Regions from separate parts of the Laceyella putida genome, predicted to be linked through region 1. Evidence: a T-box and tRNA genes for the amino acid it is inferred to sense, from the RefSeq annotation. Region 1 holds a T-box; the other holds one or more tRNA genes.
The links. A T-box is a leader RNA that pairs with one kind of tRNA and senses whether it is charged. The one in region 1 lies ahead of serS (serine--tRNA ligase), so its partner is inferred to be a tRNA-Ser.
Positions count from the first base shown of each region.

Region 2: it has a tRNA-Ser gene. The T-box ahead of serS (serine--tRNA ligase) is inferred to sense a tRNA for this amino acid. The anticodon was not compared.

Region 1 covers NZ_JBHTBW010000006.1:317,200-322,031, forward strand. The annotation lists gene pdxS (pyridoxal 5'-phosphate synthase lyase subunit PdxS) at 64-954, shown strand; gene pdxT (pyridoxal 5'-phosphate synthase glutaminase subunit PdxT) at 967-1,557, shown strand; T-box leader at 1,589-1,813, shown strand; gene serS (serine--tRNA ligase) at 1,856-3,136, shown strand; tRNA gene ACFQNG_RS03255 (tRNA-Ser) at 3,253-3,342, shown strand; gene ACFQNG_RS03260 (hypothetical protein) at 3,641-4,753, shown strand.
Region 2 covers NZ_JBHTBW010000038.1:17,072-21,903, reverse strand. The annotation lists partial or broken gene ACFQNG_RS12025 (cytochrome c biogenesis CcdA family protein) at 1-110, shown strand, start outside; gene ACFQNG_RS12020 (urease accessory protein UreH domain-containing protein) at 126-860, shown strand; gene ACFQNG_RS12015 (TlpA family protein disulfide reductase) at 1,124-1,426, shown strand; gene ACFQNG_RS12010 (TVP38/TMEM64 family protein) at 1,972-2,616, shown strand; tRNA gene ACFQNG_RS12005 (tRNA-Ser) at 2,790-2,883, opposite strand; gene ACFQNG_RS12000 (hypothetical protein) at 3,033-3,200, opposite strand; gene ACFQNG_RS11995 (hypothetical protein) at 3,367-3,576, shown strand; gene resA (thiol-disulfide oxidoreductase ResA) at 3,651-4,178, opposite strand; gene sbnA (2,3-diaminopropionate biosynthesis protein SbnA) at 4,341-4,832, opposite strand, start outside.

The sequences.
Region 1 (4,832 bases):
AGAGAGGAAAGGTTGGTATTTTTTCTCTCAACCACTTATTTAAGGCTATAGGGGGCAATAACGATGACAACTCGCCAGACAGGAACTGATCGTGTAAAACGTGGAATGGCAGAAATGCAAAAAGGCGGCGTGATCATGGACGTCGTCAATGCCGAACAAGCGAAGATCGCCGAACAAGCGGGTGCTGTAGCGGTTATGGCGCTCGAGCGCGTTCCTTCTGATATTCGTGCAGCCGGTGGCGTGGCGCGCATGGCTGACCCAACAGTGATCGAAGAAGTGATGAATGCGGTAACGATTCCCGTGATGGCGAAAGCGCGGATCGGCCATTTTGTGGAAGCGCGTCTCTTGGAAGCGATGGGAGTAGACTACATCGACGAAAGCGAAGTGCTGACGCCGGCAGACGATCTGTTCCACATCGATAAATCACAATTCACCGTGCCTTTTGTCTGTGGCGCACGTGACTTGGGTGAAGCTTTGCGCCGGATTGGCGAAGGGGCTTCGATGATCCGCACCAAAGGGGAACCGGGCACGGGGAATATCGTGGAAGCGGTCCGCCATATGCGCATGATGCAAAGCCAAATCCGCAAAGTGAAAAGCATGTCACGCGACGAGTTGATGGCAGAGGCCAAACAGCTGGGAGCGCCATTTGAGTTATTGCTCCAAATCCATGAAACCGGCCGTTTGCCAGTGGTAAACTTTGCGGCGGGCGGTGTGGCGACACCGGCCGATGCGGCATTGATGATGCAACTGGGCGCGGACGGGGTATTTGTGGGCTCGGGTATCTTCAAATCGGAGAACCCGGAGAAATATGCCAAAGCGATTGTTCAAGCGACAACCCACTATGAAGATTTCGCACTGATTGCCGAAGTCTCCAAGGGATTGGGTGAGCCGATGACCGGTCTGGAAATCTCCAAACTAAGCGCAGCTGAACGGATGCAAGAGCGTGGTTGGTAGGAGGTTTCGGCGATGAAGATTGGTGTATTGGCCTTACAGGGAGCGGTGCGTGAGCATATCCGCCTGCTTGAATTGGCTGGCGCGGAAGCGGTGGCCGTCAAATACCGCCATGAGTTGGCCGATTTGGATGGATTGGTGATTCCTGGCGGGGAATCGACCACGATCGGCAAATTGATGCGGCAATATGAATTGAACGAACCCATCATGCAGATGCATCAACAAGGGAAACCGATCTTCGGCACATGTGCAGGATTGATCATGATTGCCAAGCAAGTGGAGAATTTGGAACAACCCCACCTGGACCTGATGGATATTGTGGTAAAGCGCAATGCCTTTGGGCGCCAAAGAGAGAGCTTTGAAGCCGACCTGGAGATCAAGGGTGTGGCGGATACGTTTCCGGCGGTTTTTATCCGGGCCCCTTATGTGGAGAAAGTGGGAGCCGGGGTCGAAGTGTTGTCCACCATTGATGGCAAAATCGTAGCCGCACGTCAAGATCGGTTGCTGTGTGCGGCGTTCCATCCCGAATTGACCGATGATGTCCGGTTCCATGCCTATTTTGTTGAAATGGTACGGGAATCGATGGTTACAAATACGGCAAAATAGGATATAATATAGAATAACTTTTTATACGGAGCGAGTCGCGAAGAAAAGGAAGAGTAGCTGTAGGATTCTGGCTCAGAGAGGCGATGGATGGTGCAAATCGCCCCGAATCGACAGCGAATCCACCTTGGAGCGAGGCATGACCGTGGGCTTGTCCCGCCTAAGTGCCGCCGGAGCGAGCCGTTATCTCGTTAGAGTGGACTTGTAAGCCTTGGCTTATGGTCAATAAGGGTGGCAACGCGGGCCTTCCGTCCCTTCTGAGGATGGAGGCCTTTTTTATTTATTATGGGGAGGTGTCTTGATGTTAGATATCAAGTTGCTGCGCAGCCAATTGGAAGACGTCAAACAACGCTTGGAAACACGGGGGGGCGATTTGACCAGCTTAAACGCGTTTGTCGATCTCGACCAGCGCCGCCGTGAGTTGATCCAGCAAACGGAACAGCTAAAAAACCAACGCAACGTGGTTTCAAAAGAGATTGCGGAGAAGAAAAAGCGCAAAGAGGATGCGGAGGCGCAGATTTTGGAGATGCGTCGCGTGGGGGATGAGATCAAGCGGTTGGATGAAGAACTGCGCCAGCTGGATGAGCAGATGGAGGGATTGCTTCTGACCTTGCCCAATGTGCCGCATGAAAGCGTGCCGGTGGGCGCTTCGGAAGAAGAAAATGTGGTGGTTCGCGCCTGGGGGGGGATTCGAGAGACCGGCTTCGAGGTGAAGCCCCATTGGGAGATCGCGGAGCAATTGGACATCCTTGATTTTGAGCGGGCGGCCAAAGTGACCGGATCGCGGTTTGTGTTTTACAAAGGCTGGGGTGCGCGCCTTGAGCGGGCTTTGATCAACTTCATGTTGGATCTGCATACGGCCGAACATGGGTATACGGAAGTGATTCCGCCTTATATCGTCAACCGTCAGGCGATGACGGGAACGGGGCAATTGCCGAAATTTGAAGAGGATGCCTTCAAACTGGCGGATAACCAAGACTACTTCTTGATCCCCACCGCGGAAGTCCCTGTGACAAACTACCATGCGGGCGAGATTTTGCCTGGTGAAGACTTGCCCAAATACTACACCGCTTTCACGGGTTGTTTCCGTTCGGAAGCCGGTTCCGCCGGCCGGGATACGCGTGGGTTGATCCGTTTGCACCAGTTCAACAAAGTGGAGATGATCAAGGTGGTGCATCCGGAAGCGTCGTACGACGAACTGGAAAAAATGGTGGCCAACGCCGAAAGGGTGTTGCAACTGCTGGAGTTGCCATATCGTGTCAGTGCCTTATGCACAGGAGATTTGGGTTTTAGCGCAACCAAGACCTATGACTTGGAAGTGTGGATGCCAAGCAATGGCCAATATCGCGAGATCTCTTCGTGCAGCAATTGCGGCGATTTCCAAGCGCGTCGCGCCAACATTCGCTTCCGCCGTGATGCGAAGGCAAAGCCGGAGTTTGTGCATACACTCAATGGTTCCGGCTTGGCGGTGGGCCGCACCGTGGCCGCGATTCTGGAGAACCATCAACAAGCGGATGGCACGATTCGCATTCCCCAAGCACTGCAACCCTACATGGGCGGTTTGGAGAAAATAGGAAAATGAGAGGGGTGGGAGCGGTTTTCCCTTTGCATCTCCGCTCCTCGCCCATTTTCCACTTTCATTTGACAATCGCAAAAAAATCTGTATAATTAATATCTGTAGCTCGTGATATCTGCCGTGGAGAGGTGGTCGAGTGGTTTAAGGCAGCGGTCTTGAAAACCGCCGATGTCGTGAGGCATCCGTGGGTTCGAATCCCACCCTCTCCGCCATAAGAGACAAAAAACGCACTTGCCGTTCATGCACGGCAAGTGCGTTTTTTGTGTTGGTGACCGTGCTTTCAAACAGGCGTTGCCAATGGCAAAACATTTGTTTCTCTAAATCAAATGCTGTTTATGGGTAGTAATATGGTGAACTTAGTGAATATAAACAGAAAAATGATTGTCTATACGAAATATATAAATGAAAGGGTGTTTGAGGAGTAGATGCATCTGCCGTCGATCTTTTAAGCAGTATCAATCGTGATAACGATTGAGCAATCCCTTATCAACCCGGAAAGGGATGAAGAATTTGAGAAAATTTCTCTCATTGGCGATGACATGGCTGCTTGTATTTACAGTGTTGTTGTTAGGAACTCCTGTATGGGCAACTGAAAATGACGCTGCAACACGTTATAACCTGACAAGTGATTGTCGTCCGGATGACCAAACCGTTAAACTTCGCATTACCAATGACAGTGATCAAGATGAAAACTATATGTTGTCCTTGCATGGTGGCAGTGAGAAATTTGCTGGAATAGTGAAAGCACATGGCAACGCGGAACAGATCGTGCCATGGAAATCTGCATACGATACTTGGATTCTTGAAATCGCCGGTCAACAAGTGACGAAAGCTGTTGGGGACAGTCCAAAATGCGAGACGGAAGGACCAACTCCTGAACTTACGATAACAGGCGACGGCATGGGAAATGTGTTTGCCAATATGACTAACGCGAAAGAGGCAAAGGGTACGTGGACTTATCTAATTGAAGATTATACTCCCATCATTCATCAGGGGGTAGAAGGACTGAGAGATGAAGCTAATTTTGAACATTATTTATCTCCAATGGTTCCTGAAGAAACGTTTAGCGTAACAGTTATTTTTGAAGGGGTTGTAGATGGCAAAGCAGGGTTTAAACTAACTGGTACAGTCAAACTTAAAGTGAAGGTACATCCCCATCAGTATGAAATGGCTTATCAGTATAAGTTTGAAGATTGCAAACATAAGATTGGCGGACAAGTATTGGGGGCAAAAGAGATTAGCACCTGGTGGGAAATTGAAATCTATAAGCAAGATGGGACACGTGTCGCAATCAAGGATCAGATGGGGAGCCGCAGTACATCATTTTCGGCGGAGTTTGATGTAGTGCCAGTAGGTAAATATACAGCAAGGATCGCATTAGTGCCTGATTCAACCTATATAGATCGTAAGCCTGGATTTGCAATCGCCACATTTCCATTAGAAGTGACAGAAAAACAATTTAAGGCTTGCAAATCTACTCCTTTAAAACCCCCAGCTATAGGTAACCCAAGGGAAGGTGGACCGCTACCCAAGACCACTACAGTCTATCCCATCGCCGCCATTGCAGGGGGTGTGGTGCTCTTGGTAGGTGTAACCCTTCTCAAATTCCGCCGCGCCGCTTAAGAGTTCGAATCCCACCCGCTCCGGCAAACAAACAGAAGCCGTCCTACCATCATGGTGGGGCGGTTTTTTTTGAGAATGT
Region 2 (4,832 bases), on a different contig from region 1:
AGATTGGAGGAGGCCTTATGATCGTGACGGGGGTTTTGTTGTACACCGATCAAATGACGAAATTAACAGCGATGCTGATCGACTTGTTTGGAGGATTCACAGGTTTTTGACGTTAGGAGGAAATCATGTATCAACTGTTCTCACAAATCAGCCAATGGCTTGGCCAACCCTTTTTCGACGCTGCTCAATCTACCAATGTCGCGTTTCTTTCCGTTCTTTTTTTGGGATTTGTCGGTTCCATTGCCCCCTGTCAACTTACGGGCAATATCGGGGCAATCACTTACTTCAGCAACCGCTATATGCAATTGAAGTTTTCCCGCGTCGAATTCATGTTGTTTTTTATGGGCAAAATTTTAGTTTTTTCTGTGTTCGGTTTTCTCTTTTGGGGATTTGGCAATACGATTTCAACTGAGTCCATTCCCATCTTTGTCATTACCCGTAAACTGGTGGGTCCCACTTTTATTCTGATGGGTCTTGTTCTATTGAAGCTGATCCGGTTTCCGAAATTTTTTTATCGGTTATCTTTCCATCCTCTTATTAAAAATGTGACTGGCAATAAAGGGGCTTTTCTGATGGGGATTCTTCTCTCGTTAGGATTCTGTCCGACCATGTTTACTCTATTTTTTGGCGGGGTCATGCCCATTGCCATCCAGTCATCATACGGATTCATCCTTCCATCCATCTTTGCCCTAGGAACAACCCTTCCTTTGCTGTTGATCGTAGGGCTCTCCAGTTGTTTCGACCTGGATCGTTCAATACTTAGAATAGCCAGGAAAACAAGTAACTGGATTCAAACATTGGGTGGAATGATATTTATACTTCTTGGCATTAGTGACACGATTACTTACTGGTCAATCTAACTTGGGAGATGGTTTTATGCGACGCAAAACCTTTCTTACTATCATCGTTTTACTATTGATTGCGTAGCCGGACCTAACGACTAAGGTGTACACTAGGGCTTTTTCAGTGCGAAGCCAGCTCCACAGACATCGCTATTTATCAAAATAAAGATCAGACTAGCTCTTTACAAACGATCCAGCGTTAAGAAGTTGCCGAAGTTGGCTTTAAAGCCCCTCGTTTTACTCTGACATCCCTGGATAAAAAATCTTTTTCGGGCTTCCTGGTGCGGACCCTGTCGACTGGAAGCACCAACTTTAAAAAAGCTCAACTAGGGGCAATAGAGGTTTATGGAGTGAATTTAACAGGCAGAGACTCTATAGCTAATGTAAAGCTCTATAAGGAAGAATTTAAATTGAACTTCCCCATCGTTTTAGACACTGATAACCAAGTCGCATCAACCTATAAAGCCTTTGCCATCCCAACAACTTACTTCATCGACAAAAACGGAATCATTGTGGATAAGGTGTCGGGAATTGTTGATCCAAAAACATTAGAAGAAAAGTTTGAAAATCTGCTTTCCAAGTAGGTAATAGATATGGCGGAAATAATAAATGTAGGTCCTTTTATGGTCAATGCAAAGATGGTTGTTTTGCTCGGAGCAATCCCAATCATTTTTTACTTTGTATCAATACGGCACTTCTTTTTTATCACCTTTTCTGGAATTATGGCAAATACACGACATTGCCATGGGAGATCTCCATTGAGAATCCCATTTATAAATATCATCCAGTGAACATATATTACGCGATCATTTCCATCATTTGCCTGATCCAGACTTGACTCCAGTCAACATACAAGTTGGGAAATGGGCAATTATTTGCCTTCTCACTATTATCTTGGGGAATTGGTTTGTTTATCATTTCATTTTTTGAATTCACAACCACGTTCTATTTAGGGTTTTCTCTTGAACAGATTATTGGTTTATTTATCATTTTGGTCAGTGTGATAAGTAATTGGGTATTTAGAAAAATTTCTGTTTCAACTTAAATTTCAGTGGACAAACAAGACAAATGCCTAATCACTGTTGGGGAGCATACAATATAACGAAATACATGCAGGGAGGAATATACGGTGCCTCACGATCAGTTTATGGAACCACCTAGAAGAGGACCCGTTCTGCAAGAATTGACAAGTTATTTGATGGAGGTCTTTATGGTAAAGTCACTGACACAATTTCTCTCTGAACTTGGTTTCTGGTCCATTCCCATTAGTCTGTTAATCAATGGAATCATTAATGTTATTGGTTTTATTCCTTCTGTCTTTATCACCACCATCAATGTATTTATTTGGGGTCCTTGGTTCGGAGGTTTTTTATCTTGGCTTGGGGAAGTAATTGGTTCCATCATCGCTTTCCTGTTTTATCGCAAAGGAATTCGGATAGCAAAGATCAAACGTCATGAAAGTTGGAAATGGATTCAATCATTAAACCAGTTGTCGCTTATCAGGCAATTACTCGCATTGATTCTTGCTAGGATCACTCCTTTTATACCTGCAGGGGCTGTCAATCTCGTCGGTGCGCTAACCGCAATACCCTTTTCTACTTTTCTTCTGTCCACCGCCATCGGAAAGATCCCGTCCATCGCCCTTGAAGTATGGATTGGTTATGGTCTTATACACATCAAGGAGAATGCTGTTAAATTAACACTTACGCTGCTTACAATTGGATTAGGATATCTGGTACTGAAAAAACGAAAAAAGGTTAATGAAACGAGTTGAGAATTTCAACTAATTGATGTTTCAATTTTTAGAGCGAATCATCTCGCTTAATATCTAAAATCCCATACATATAAAAAAAGACACTCTCCTTTTGGAAAGTGTGAAATATAGCCATGGGAAAAAGTTAAGGGATTTTCCTAGTGCTAAAAAGATTGAGATGAAGTTATAGGGTTTGGCGGAGGAGGTGGGATTCGAACCCACGCATAGCGATTATCGCCCTCTAACGGTCTAGCAAACCGTCCCCTTTAACCACTTGGGTACTCCTCCGCTTAGATGCTCTCATTCCTTGGCACATTTAAAATATTACAATGTGTAGAATTTATGTAGAAAATTTGATTATTTGCAGGATATTACTTGTCATATACAACTCATACTTTTGAGTAAACAAAACTAAAAGGCCTGAATTGGCCTTTTAGTTAGTGCTCCATATCCATATTTGAATCCATCTTTTTTTTTTTTTCTAATTCCATATGCTCCCCATGTTCACCACCCGTCATTGGCGCAATTTCCAGCATCTCGTCAATCATTCCTTGCACATCAAAGGGAATGGACTTTTCGCGACCAATGTTCATCAACATTTTCAACTTTTTTACCGAGCCATTAACAGATCAACAGTCAGTCTTGCAAATTTTTACACACTAAGATTCTCCATTAAATAAACACATATTTTTTATAAGGTAATAAAAGAGAAAAGCTTCTTTACAAAGAGATCGCAAAACAAATCCAATGTTAATGGAGGATTGTAACTCAATGTGGTGGAGGAAGAAACCAAAAGCAGGAGATCAAATACTCATTTGTAACGCAAGCCAATTAGAAGTGAACAGCGGTCACTATGATAATGGGGATATCTTTACAGTAAAACGAGCCTATAAAGGCTATGTCCATGTAGTGGAAATTGATCGCCCCATCGATATTAGCGAATTCAAGATTTTACGGAAAAATAAGAAGTCGGGAAAGTAAACCCGACTTTTTCCATTTATCATTTCCCTTATATAATAAGTACTACCTTCATGTCCTCCCTCTATTCATCAAGCTTATTTCAAAGCATCCAAGATTCCTTGCTCAATCTGCGAAGCATTCATTTGCCCCTGATATATTCCGGTGATCTTCCCATTTGCATCGATGAAAAAAGAGCTGGGAATGGGACCAACCTTGTACATTTTTGTGATTTCTTTTTGCGGATCAAGCCCAATCGGAAAGGTTAATCCCAGAGATCTTACAAATCCATTGATCGTTACCGGTTGCTCGGCAATATTAACAGCAAGGATCTCAACCTCGCGATTTTTAAACTTGTTATACGTCCCTTGCATGTCAGGCATTTCTGTGCGACATGGCTTGCACCACGTTGCCCAAAAATTGAGCAATACCACTTTCCCTCTATAATCACTCAGTTCCGCTTTCTTTCCTTCCAATGTTTGAAACTCAAAATTAGGCGCTTCTTCCCCCACTTCTAAATTGGCATCGTCAGGTTCCGACATTGATTGGAAGAGCGCATATCCCAGTAACCCTAACATTACTAAAAGCAAAACTCGTCGAATCCAATATCGTTGCTGATTATTCACGACTGACATCCTCTCCGAATTTTTTAGTCATAGACACTATACTTTAAGAATTTGATCATTTATTGAAGGATTCACCCATTTTCCCATGGTATTTTTTTGAATGAAAAAAGTGGCCCTCCCTTGGAAGGCCACATGGTTAACCATTTTATTGGCAAATTCACTTCACATCAACTTTGCCAGCCACTGGTCATCATAAACCATATCGATATATCGATCTCCCCTATCCGGAAAAACTGTTACAATATTGCAATTCCCTTCCAATGTAGGAACCAATTTTTTAATCGCCGCAATCACGGAACCCGAAGATCCACCGGCAAAGATCCCTTCCTTTTCCAACAGCTCCCGACACCCCATGGCAGATTCGGCATCATTCACATAAATCACCTCATCCACTTCCGTTGGATTAAGAAGTTCCGGCACCCGACTGGAACCGATTCCCGGAATTTCCCTTGAGGCTGGCGGAGCCCCAAAAATGATCGAACCCACCGCATCCACCGCAATCACTTTTATATCGGGGTATTGTGCCCGCAACCTTCTGGATGTCCCCATGATGCAACCTGTCGTGCTGACTGGGGCAACCAGGATATCCGCCTTCTCACCGCTCGTGATTAATTGCTGGACCATCTCTTCACCTGTTCCGTGGTAATGCGCTTT